2 regions of the Nocardiopsis sp. M1B1 genome follow, and region 1 is predicted to be linked to the other one. Evidence: riboswitches for the same ligand, from Rfam matches in the RefSeq annotation. Region 1 holds a riboswitch; the other holds the start of a gene.
What was found. Region 1 has a riboswitch for cobalamin ahead of ACSTA4_RS16960 (ABC transporter substrate-binding protein). Riboswitches for the same ligand answer to the same signal wherever they lie in the genome.
Positions count from the first base shown of each region.

Region 2: linked by a shared signal. The riboswitch ahead of metE (5-methyltetrahydropteroyltriglutamate--homocysteine S-methyltransferase) and the one ahead of ACSTA4_RS16960 (ABC transporter substrate-binding protein) in region 1 are both predicted to bind cobalamin.

Region 1 is NZ_CP196194.1:3,880,461-3,884,174, reverse strand. Features, by position in the region: gene ACSTA4_RS16965 (FecCD family ABC transporter permease) at 1-422, opposite strand, end outside; gene ACSTA4_RS16960 (ABC transporter substrate-binding protein) at 431-1,477, opposite strand; cobalamin riboswitch at 1,503-1,682, opposite strand; gene ACSTA4_RS16955 (threonine ammonia-lyase) at 1,825-2,784, shown strand; gene ACSTA4_RS16950 (histidine kinase) at 2,845-3,069, opposite strand; gene purB (adenylosuccinate lyase) at 3,263-3,714, opposite strand, start outside.
Region 2 is NZ_CP196194.1:1,896,615-1,900,328, forward strand. Features, by position in the region: gene ACSTA4_RS08200 (polysaccharide deacetylase family protein) at 1-99, opposite strand, end outside; gene ACSTA4_RS08205 (polysaccharide deacetylase family protein) at 379-1,959, opposite strand; cobalamin riboswitch at 2,240-2,400, shown strand; gene metE (5-methyltetrahydropteroyltriglutamate--homocysteine S-methyltransferase) at 2,566-3,714, shown strand, end outside.

The DNA.
Region 1 (3,714 bases):
CCGAACACGCTGATCGCCAGGACCGCGGCCAGGGAGGCGCCCGCGTTGACGCCGAGCACGCCGGGATCGCCGAGGGGGTTGCGGGTCACCCCCTGCGCCAGGACCCCGGACACGCCCAGGGCCGCGCCGACCGCCAGCCCGGCCAGGGTGCGCGGCACACGCAGGTGCCGCACGACCAGGTCGGTGTCCGAACCGGTGAAACCGGCGTAGGCGAGGTACACGTCGGACACCGACAGCCGCTCGTAGCCGACCAGGACCGATACCAGCAGGGTCGCGGCCAGGACCAGCAGGGCCACCGCCAGCCCGGCCGCGCGGGCGCGGGCTCCGGCGAGCACCCCGGAACCGTCGGCGGCGGCCCGCAGCCGGTGCCGGACCCCCGAGGGCACGGTCGTCACGGGCCTCTCGGCCACATGGGGGGCCATCGGCCCGCCTACCCGAACAGGCCGGGGTGCAGGATCCGGGCCACCGTCTCCACCGCGGCCGCGCTGCGCACACCCGCGGAGCGGTCGGCGAAGGTGAACTCCTCCACCTGCCCCCCGGTGACCGCGGTCAGGTTGGCCAGCACGGGGTCGGCCGTGATCCGCTCCACGTCCGGGGCGGCGTCGGCGGCGGTCATCCGCGCGTCGCAGCACACGTCGACCAGGATGAAGTCGGGGTCGCGCGCGATCACGTCCTCGACGGCCACGTCGTGGTTGCGCCCGCCGTCCAAGTCGGCGAAGGCGTTGACGCCGCCGGCCAGCCGGATGATCTCGGTGGAGAAGTCCTGCCCGCCTGCCACCCGGAACCCCTGGTCGCTGGGGCGGCCGACCATCACCGTGGGCCGGTCCTCCTCGGGCACGCGGCCCTCCAGGGCCCGGGCGACCCCGCCTACCGTGCCCTCCATGTCCGCGACGACCTCCTCGGCGCGCTCGCGCGCGTCGAACAGCGCTCCCAGGTCCCGCAGGTCGGCGTAGACGCTGTCCATCGTCACCGAGGCCGGGTCGATGGTCGCGTCGGTGCGGCCGTCCCCGCTCGGGCACAGCGGTGCCGGGATCCAGCTGCCGACGCCCAGCTCGCGCAGGGAGGCCCGCGTGCCGAGGTTCTCGTCGGTGAACACGTCGTTGAACCCGGCGAGCACGAAGTCGGGCCTGTGGCTGAGCAGCTCCTCGCGGCTGGGCAGGTTGGGGTAGTACTCCTGCCCGGCCTGGGCGTCGGCGTACTCCTCCAGGACGGCGGCGTCCAGGAACGCCGTCCCCACCAGGCGGTCGCTGAGGCCCAGCGCGTGGGCGGTCTCGATGGCGGGCTGGTAGGCGGCGAACACCCGTTCCGGCGGGCTGTCCGCGGCCACCTCGACGCCGCAGTTGCGGATCGTCTCCCCGGCGGCCTCGGGGGAGGGGTCGGCGGTGCCCCCGCCGCAGGCGGTCGCGGCCAGGAGCAGGGCGAGGGCGGCGCAGGCGGGCAGGCGGTACCGGACCGCGCGTGCCCCGGTGGGCTTCATCGAACAAACCATCCTTCGTGGTCTGATGACGCGGACGGTCGCAGCCGGTCTCCTGGCTCCCGGAGTCGGGCTCTGGCCCCGCGCCCCCACCCTTCCCGAGCCGTGTCCGGCCCAGTGGCGTGCGGGAGGCGCCCTCCGGTCACAGTGGCGAGGACCGCGCCGGACTTCCACCGGCTTCCCGTGCACTGCGACGTCGACGATATGGACTTGTGCTGACAGTCAACCGGCCACGGTAGTGCACGCGGGCCCCCTCCGCGAGACCCGCTCCCCCTCCCGGCCGACGGCCGCGGTCCCGGGGGCCGCCGGTCCGCACGCGTGGCCGGTCCGGGACCGGGAACAGGGAACGCATGGAACTGATCACGGTGGAGGACGTCCGCGCCGCTCAGGAGCGCCTGCGCGGGGAGGTGGTGTGCACCCCGCTGACGGCGGGCCCCGCCGGAGGGCCGCCGTTCCTGCTCAAACCCGAGAGCCTCCAGCCCACCGGGGCCTTCAAGCTGCGCGGCGCCACCAACGCCGTCGCCCTGCTCGACCCCGCCCGGCGCCGCAGCGGTGTGGTGACCCACTCCTCGGGCAACCACGGCCAGGCGCTCGCCTACGCCGCTGCCCGGCAGGGGGCGCCATGCACCGTCGTCGTCCCCGAGGGCGCGCCCGGGGTGAAGGTCGACCGCATGCGCGCCCTCGGCGCCCGCATCGTCGTGGTCGCCCCCCGGGAGCGGGAGGCCACCGCGCGGCGGCTCCGGGACGAGGAGGGGCTCACCCTGGTCCCGCCCTTCGACGACCCGCGCGTCATCGCGGGCCAGGGCACGGTCGGCCTGGAGATCCTGGAGCAGTCGCCCGGGGTCGCGACCGTCGTCGTGCCCGTGGGCGGGGGCGGGCTGGCCTCGGGGGTGGCCACCGCCGCGCTGGCCGCCGCGGGCCCGCGCCGTGTCCGCGTCGTGGGGGTGGAGCCCGAACTGGCCGCCGACGCCGCCGAGAGCCTGCGCACCGGGAGCCTGGTCGCCTGGCCGCCCGAGCGCACCCACCGCACCATGGCCGACGGGGTGCGCGTGTGCCTGTCCGAGCTGACCTTCGCCCACCTGCGCGCCCGCCTGGACGAGGTCGTCACCGTGACCGAGGAGGAGATCGCCCGCGCCGTCGCCGCACTCGCCCACGGGGCGCGTCTGGTGGCCGAGCCCAGCGGGGCCCTGGCCGCGGCCGCGGTCCTGGCGGGCCGGGTGCCCACCGCGCACGGACGCCCGCAGGAGACGGTCGCGGTCGTCTCGGGGGGCAACGCCGACCCGGAGCTGTTCGCCCGCCTGGTGGCGTGAGCCGCGCGACCGGACGGGGCGGAGGCCGCCCGCCGGGGCCACGCCCTGGCGGGGCCGTTCTCAGGCGCGGGAGCCCCCGCCGCCGGCGGGCCCGCTCCCGTTCACCCGCTCCCGCTCGTCCGCGCGCGCCGCCACGGGGTTCGCGCGCCGGGCGGCGCGCGCGGCGCGGTCCTCGCGGCGGCGCATGGCCATGTCCGACAGGGCGGCCAGACCGAAGGCGATGACGACGGCGGCGACGATCAGCACGGTCCACAGCGCGGTACCGAAGGAATCGGGGTCGATCATGGGTGCTCCGAGGGGCTCGGGGGTGGACGTGCCGACAGCACAACCGTAATAGGCGTTAACTTTCGGACCGACTGTTAGCGGCAGTGAACTGGGTCATACACACGTCGCCGCACGTCCGCACGCCGCACACGGCGAGGGCCCGGGACGGCGTCACGTGCCGTCCCGGGCCCTCGCCGGGCGAGTCCCGAGCCCCCTACAGGATCGAACCCGGGGAGTAGGCGGCCGCCTCCGGGTGCGCGGCCACGATCGCGTCGATCTGCTCCACCACGGCGGCCACCTGGTCGGCGGCGGCACCGGTGAAGGTGATCCGGTCGGCCAGCAGCGCGTCCAGCTCCTCGCGGCCGAGCGGGAAACGCCCGTCCTCGGCCAGGCGGTCCAGCAGCCGGTTGCCCGCGCCCTCCTGGCGCATGGCCAGGGCCGAGCCCACCGCGTGCTCCTTGATCAGCTCGTGGGCGGTCTCGCGGCCCACCCCGGCGCGCACCGCGGCCATGAGCATCTTGGTCGTGGCCAGGAACGGCAGGTAGCGGTCGAGCTCGGCGGAGACCACCGCGGGGAAGGCGCCGAACTCGTCCAGCACCGTCAGCATCGTCTCCACCAGCCCGTCGAAGGCGAAGAACGCGTCCGGCAGGGCCACCCGGCGCACCA
Region 2 (3,714 bases), 2.0 Mb from region 1:
CGCCGCCCCGGGCCACCGGGCTCTGCGCTCCCACGGTCGGTTCCCCCCTGCCCCGGGGCGGGGGGCGGCCTCGTTCGGGTGGACTCGAATCGACGACAACACCGGACTCCCTCATCCCTCAGCGGGTGGCCAACACGGCTGCTGCTGGGAGCAACATAGGGGACGCCCCCACCCGTCCCGGGGCGGTGACCACATGTGGTCACCGCCCCGGGACGGGCGACGCGCCGGAGACCGAGGACGCCCGTGCGGGGCGCCCTACCGGCACCGCCCGGTGCCCTCACACGGCTCCGCGTCCCGTGCGTCCCACCGGCCGCGGCCCCGAAGCCCTCCCGGGGCCATCCTCACCCGGACCGCCCGCCGCGCCGTGACGCCGCGCCCTCAGGCCCCCTCGGAAGCCTCCTCGGCCCCCTCAGCGGGTTCCCCGGAGGGCTCGGCGCTCTCCTCGGGGGCGTCGGGGACCCCGTCCATGTAGGTCTCGCCGGGGGTCGTGGTCCCCAGCAGCTGGGACACCGTGACCATGGTGTACCCCTGCTCGTGCAGTTCCCGGATCGCCGTGAGGGAGGCGTCGACGGTGGTGCCGTGGATGTCGTGCATGAGGATGATCGCCCCGTCCGAAGCGCCCTCCAGCACCCGGTCGTGGATCAACGAGGCCTTGCGGTCCTTCCAGTCGAGGGTGTCCACGCTCCACAGGATCTGGGCCAGGCCCATGTCCGCGGTCACCGAGGCCACGCCATCGTCGGTCGAGCCGTAGGGCGGACGCATGAGGTCCATGGTGTAACCCGTCTCGCGGTACACCAGCGCCTGCACGACGTCCAGGTCCGCGCGCACCCCTCCCGCGCCCAGGCCGGCCAGGTCGGGGTGGTTCAGGGTGTGGTTGGCGATCTCGTGCCCCTCGGCGTAGGCGCGCCGCACCGTGTGCGGGTGCTCCATGACGGGGTTGCCGGTGACGAAGAACGTGGCCCGCGCGTCGTACTCGGCGAGGGCGTCCAGCAGTTCGGGGGTGCGCCCGCCGGGGCCGTCGTCGTAGGTCAGCGCCACGCACTTGGTGTCGGGGTCGGAGCAGCCGACGCCGGGGTCCACCGCGGGCACCTGTCCGGGGACGGCGCCGTCCTCCCGGCCGTCCTTGTCGGCCCGGGGCGGGGCGGCGATGGAGAAGTCGTCCACGCCCACGGTCGCGGCGTCGCGCACGCGCAGGCCCAGCTCGGACAGCAGGCCCTCGGCCTCACCGGCGGCGACCACCGCGCGGGTGCGGCCCTCCCGCGCCGGGGCGACCTGCCCGGCGTCGAACTCCACGACCAGGTCCCCGTCGGGGTTGAAGCCCACCGAGTCGTACAGGGAGCTGATCGGGTGGATGACGTCGGGGTCGGCCGGGCCCTCCCCGCCCTCCCCGCTCCCGACGGCGCCGCGCACCAGTCCGTTGAGCTCCTCCAGCTGCTCCTGACCGCCGACCAGCGCGGCGGAGGGGTGGTGCGCCGCGGTCTCGGTGTCGTACCAGTAGGTGGTGTAACCCTCCCGGGACCCCTCGGAGTCGGTCTCCACCCGGGTCACGCGGACCCCCAGCAGGCCGTCGCGCGCCGCGGTCAGGTTCCACCCCGCCTCGAAGGAGACCGCACCGGGGTTGGCCGCCTCGAAGGCGCGCACCTCGTCGGACAGCTCGCGCTCCAGGAAGTCGGCCAGCGGCTCGGCGTTGGGGATCACCGGGTAGGTCACCGAGACGGAGATCTCCCCGTCGTAGGGCAGCTCGGCCTCCTCCACGCCCGCCACGGCGGCCGCGTCCACCTCGGTGAGCCCGTCGGGCTCGCCGGAGGCCGGGGGAGGCGGCTCGCCCTCGGAGAGCGGCGCTCCCTGCGTCCGCGGCCCGGGCTCGGGCTCTCCGGAGGAGCGGGTGGCAAACAACACCATGCCCGCCAGGATCGCCAGGGCTACCACGACCGTGATCAGGGGGTGGTCCGGTGCCATGGCGAGGCGGGACTGCTTATTCACGAGGGAATCTCCACGTTCATCGCTCAGACGAACGTCCGCGGGGAGCAGAGAGGGCTCACCCGCGCAACGCTTGACTTCGTGTGTGACGCCGACCGAAGGACGGGGGTTCTCACCGTCCGGGCCGGGCGCATGGGGCCGCACGCCGGGTACAGGGGCGAAGGGGGCCCTCCCTATACTTGCAGCCGTGGAAGGTACATGATCCACCCCCGCGTCCCGGGCCCGGCCCGGAACGAACGGGGCGGAACCATGTCGCAAGAGGGAACCCGGTGCGAGTCCGGGACTGCCCCGCAGCGGTATGGGGGAACGAACGTCGCCATGAGCACTGGTAGTGCCGGTCGCCGAGACCGGAAACCGGGAAGCGGCGGCCAGTAGGAGGAGCGGTGTCCGCACCGCCCGCGCCCCCGAGTCCGAAGACCTGCCTCCACCCGGCGACGCGCCCGCGGCGCCGGTGGTCCCGCGCCCCGAGGGAGGGCCGGAGGCGGTGGCAGGTCCGGTGCGCGCCCGCGGCGCGTCCGTCGGCGTGCCCGCCCCTCTTCTCCTCCCCGCGGCCGGTACCCGGCTTTCGACGAGGGAGAGAAGCTCATGACCACGACCCCCGCGCCTTCCGCGGCCCCGGGCGGGCCGCGCCCCTCCGTGCGCTCGACCGTGCACGGCTACCCGCGCATCGGCCCCGACCGCGAGCTCAAGCGCGCCTGCGAGTCCCACTGGAGGGGCCGCACCACCGCCCGGGAACTGGACGCGGTCGCCGCCGACCTGCGCCTGGGCGTCTACGCCCAGCTGCGCGAGGCCGGTGTCGACGACATCCCCTCCAACACGTTCTCCTACTACGACCACGTGCTGGACACAGCGGTCCTGTTCGACCTGGTCCCCTCCCGCTTCGCCCCGCCCGCCGCGGCTCCGGACCGCGAGGAGGAGCTGCGCCGCTACTTCGCGCTCGCCCGCGGCGAGCAGGGCGCCCCTCCGCTGGAGATGACCAAGTGGTTCGACACGAACTACCACTACCTGGTCCCCGAGCTCTCGCCCGGCACCCGTCCGCGCCTGGTGGGCGACAAGCCCGTCGCCGAGTTCCGCGAGGCCGCCGAGGCGGGCTTCCACACCCGCCCGGTCCTGGTCGGCCCGCTCACCTTCCTGCTGCTGGCCAAGCCCGCCGACGGCGCCCCCGAGGGCTGGGAACCCGTCCAGCTGCTCGACCAGCTCCTGGACGCCTACGCCCAGCTGCTCGGCGACCTGCGGGCCGCGGGCGCCACCGAGGTCCAGCTGGACGAGCCGATCCTGGCCACCGACGAGGGCCGCGCCGCCGTCGGCCACCTGGAGCGCGCCTACCAGCGCCTGGGCGCGGTCACCGACCGGCCCTCCCTGCTCGTGTCCACCTACTTCGGCTCCATCGGCTCCGCGGCCCTGCGCGTCCTCAAGGAGTCCGCGGTCGAGGCGGTCGGCCTGGACCTGGTCACCGACGACGAGGGCGTGGACGACCTGGTGCGGATCTCCGGCTTGGGCGCCACCCGCCTGGTCGCGGGCGTGGTGGAGGGGCGCAACGTCTGGCGCACCGACATCCCGGCCGCCGTCGCCGCACTCGGCACCCTGCTCGCCCTCACCGACGAGCTGACCGTGAGCACCTCCTGCTCCCTGCTGCACGTGCCCCTGGACCTGGACGCCGAGACCTCCCTCGCCCCCGAGCTGCGCGGGGCCCTGGCCTTCGCCCGGCAGAAGGCCCGGGAGACGGCTCTGCTC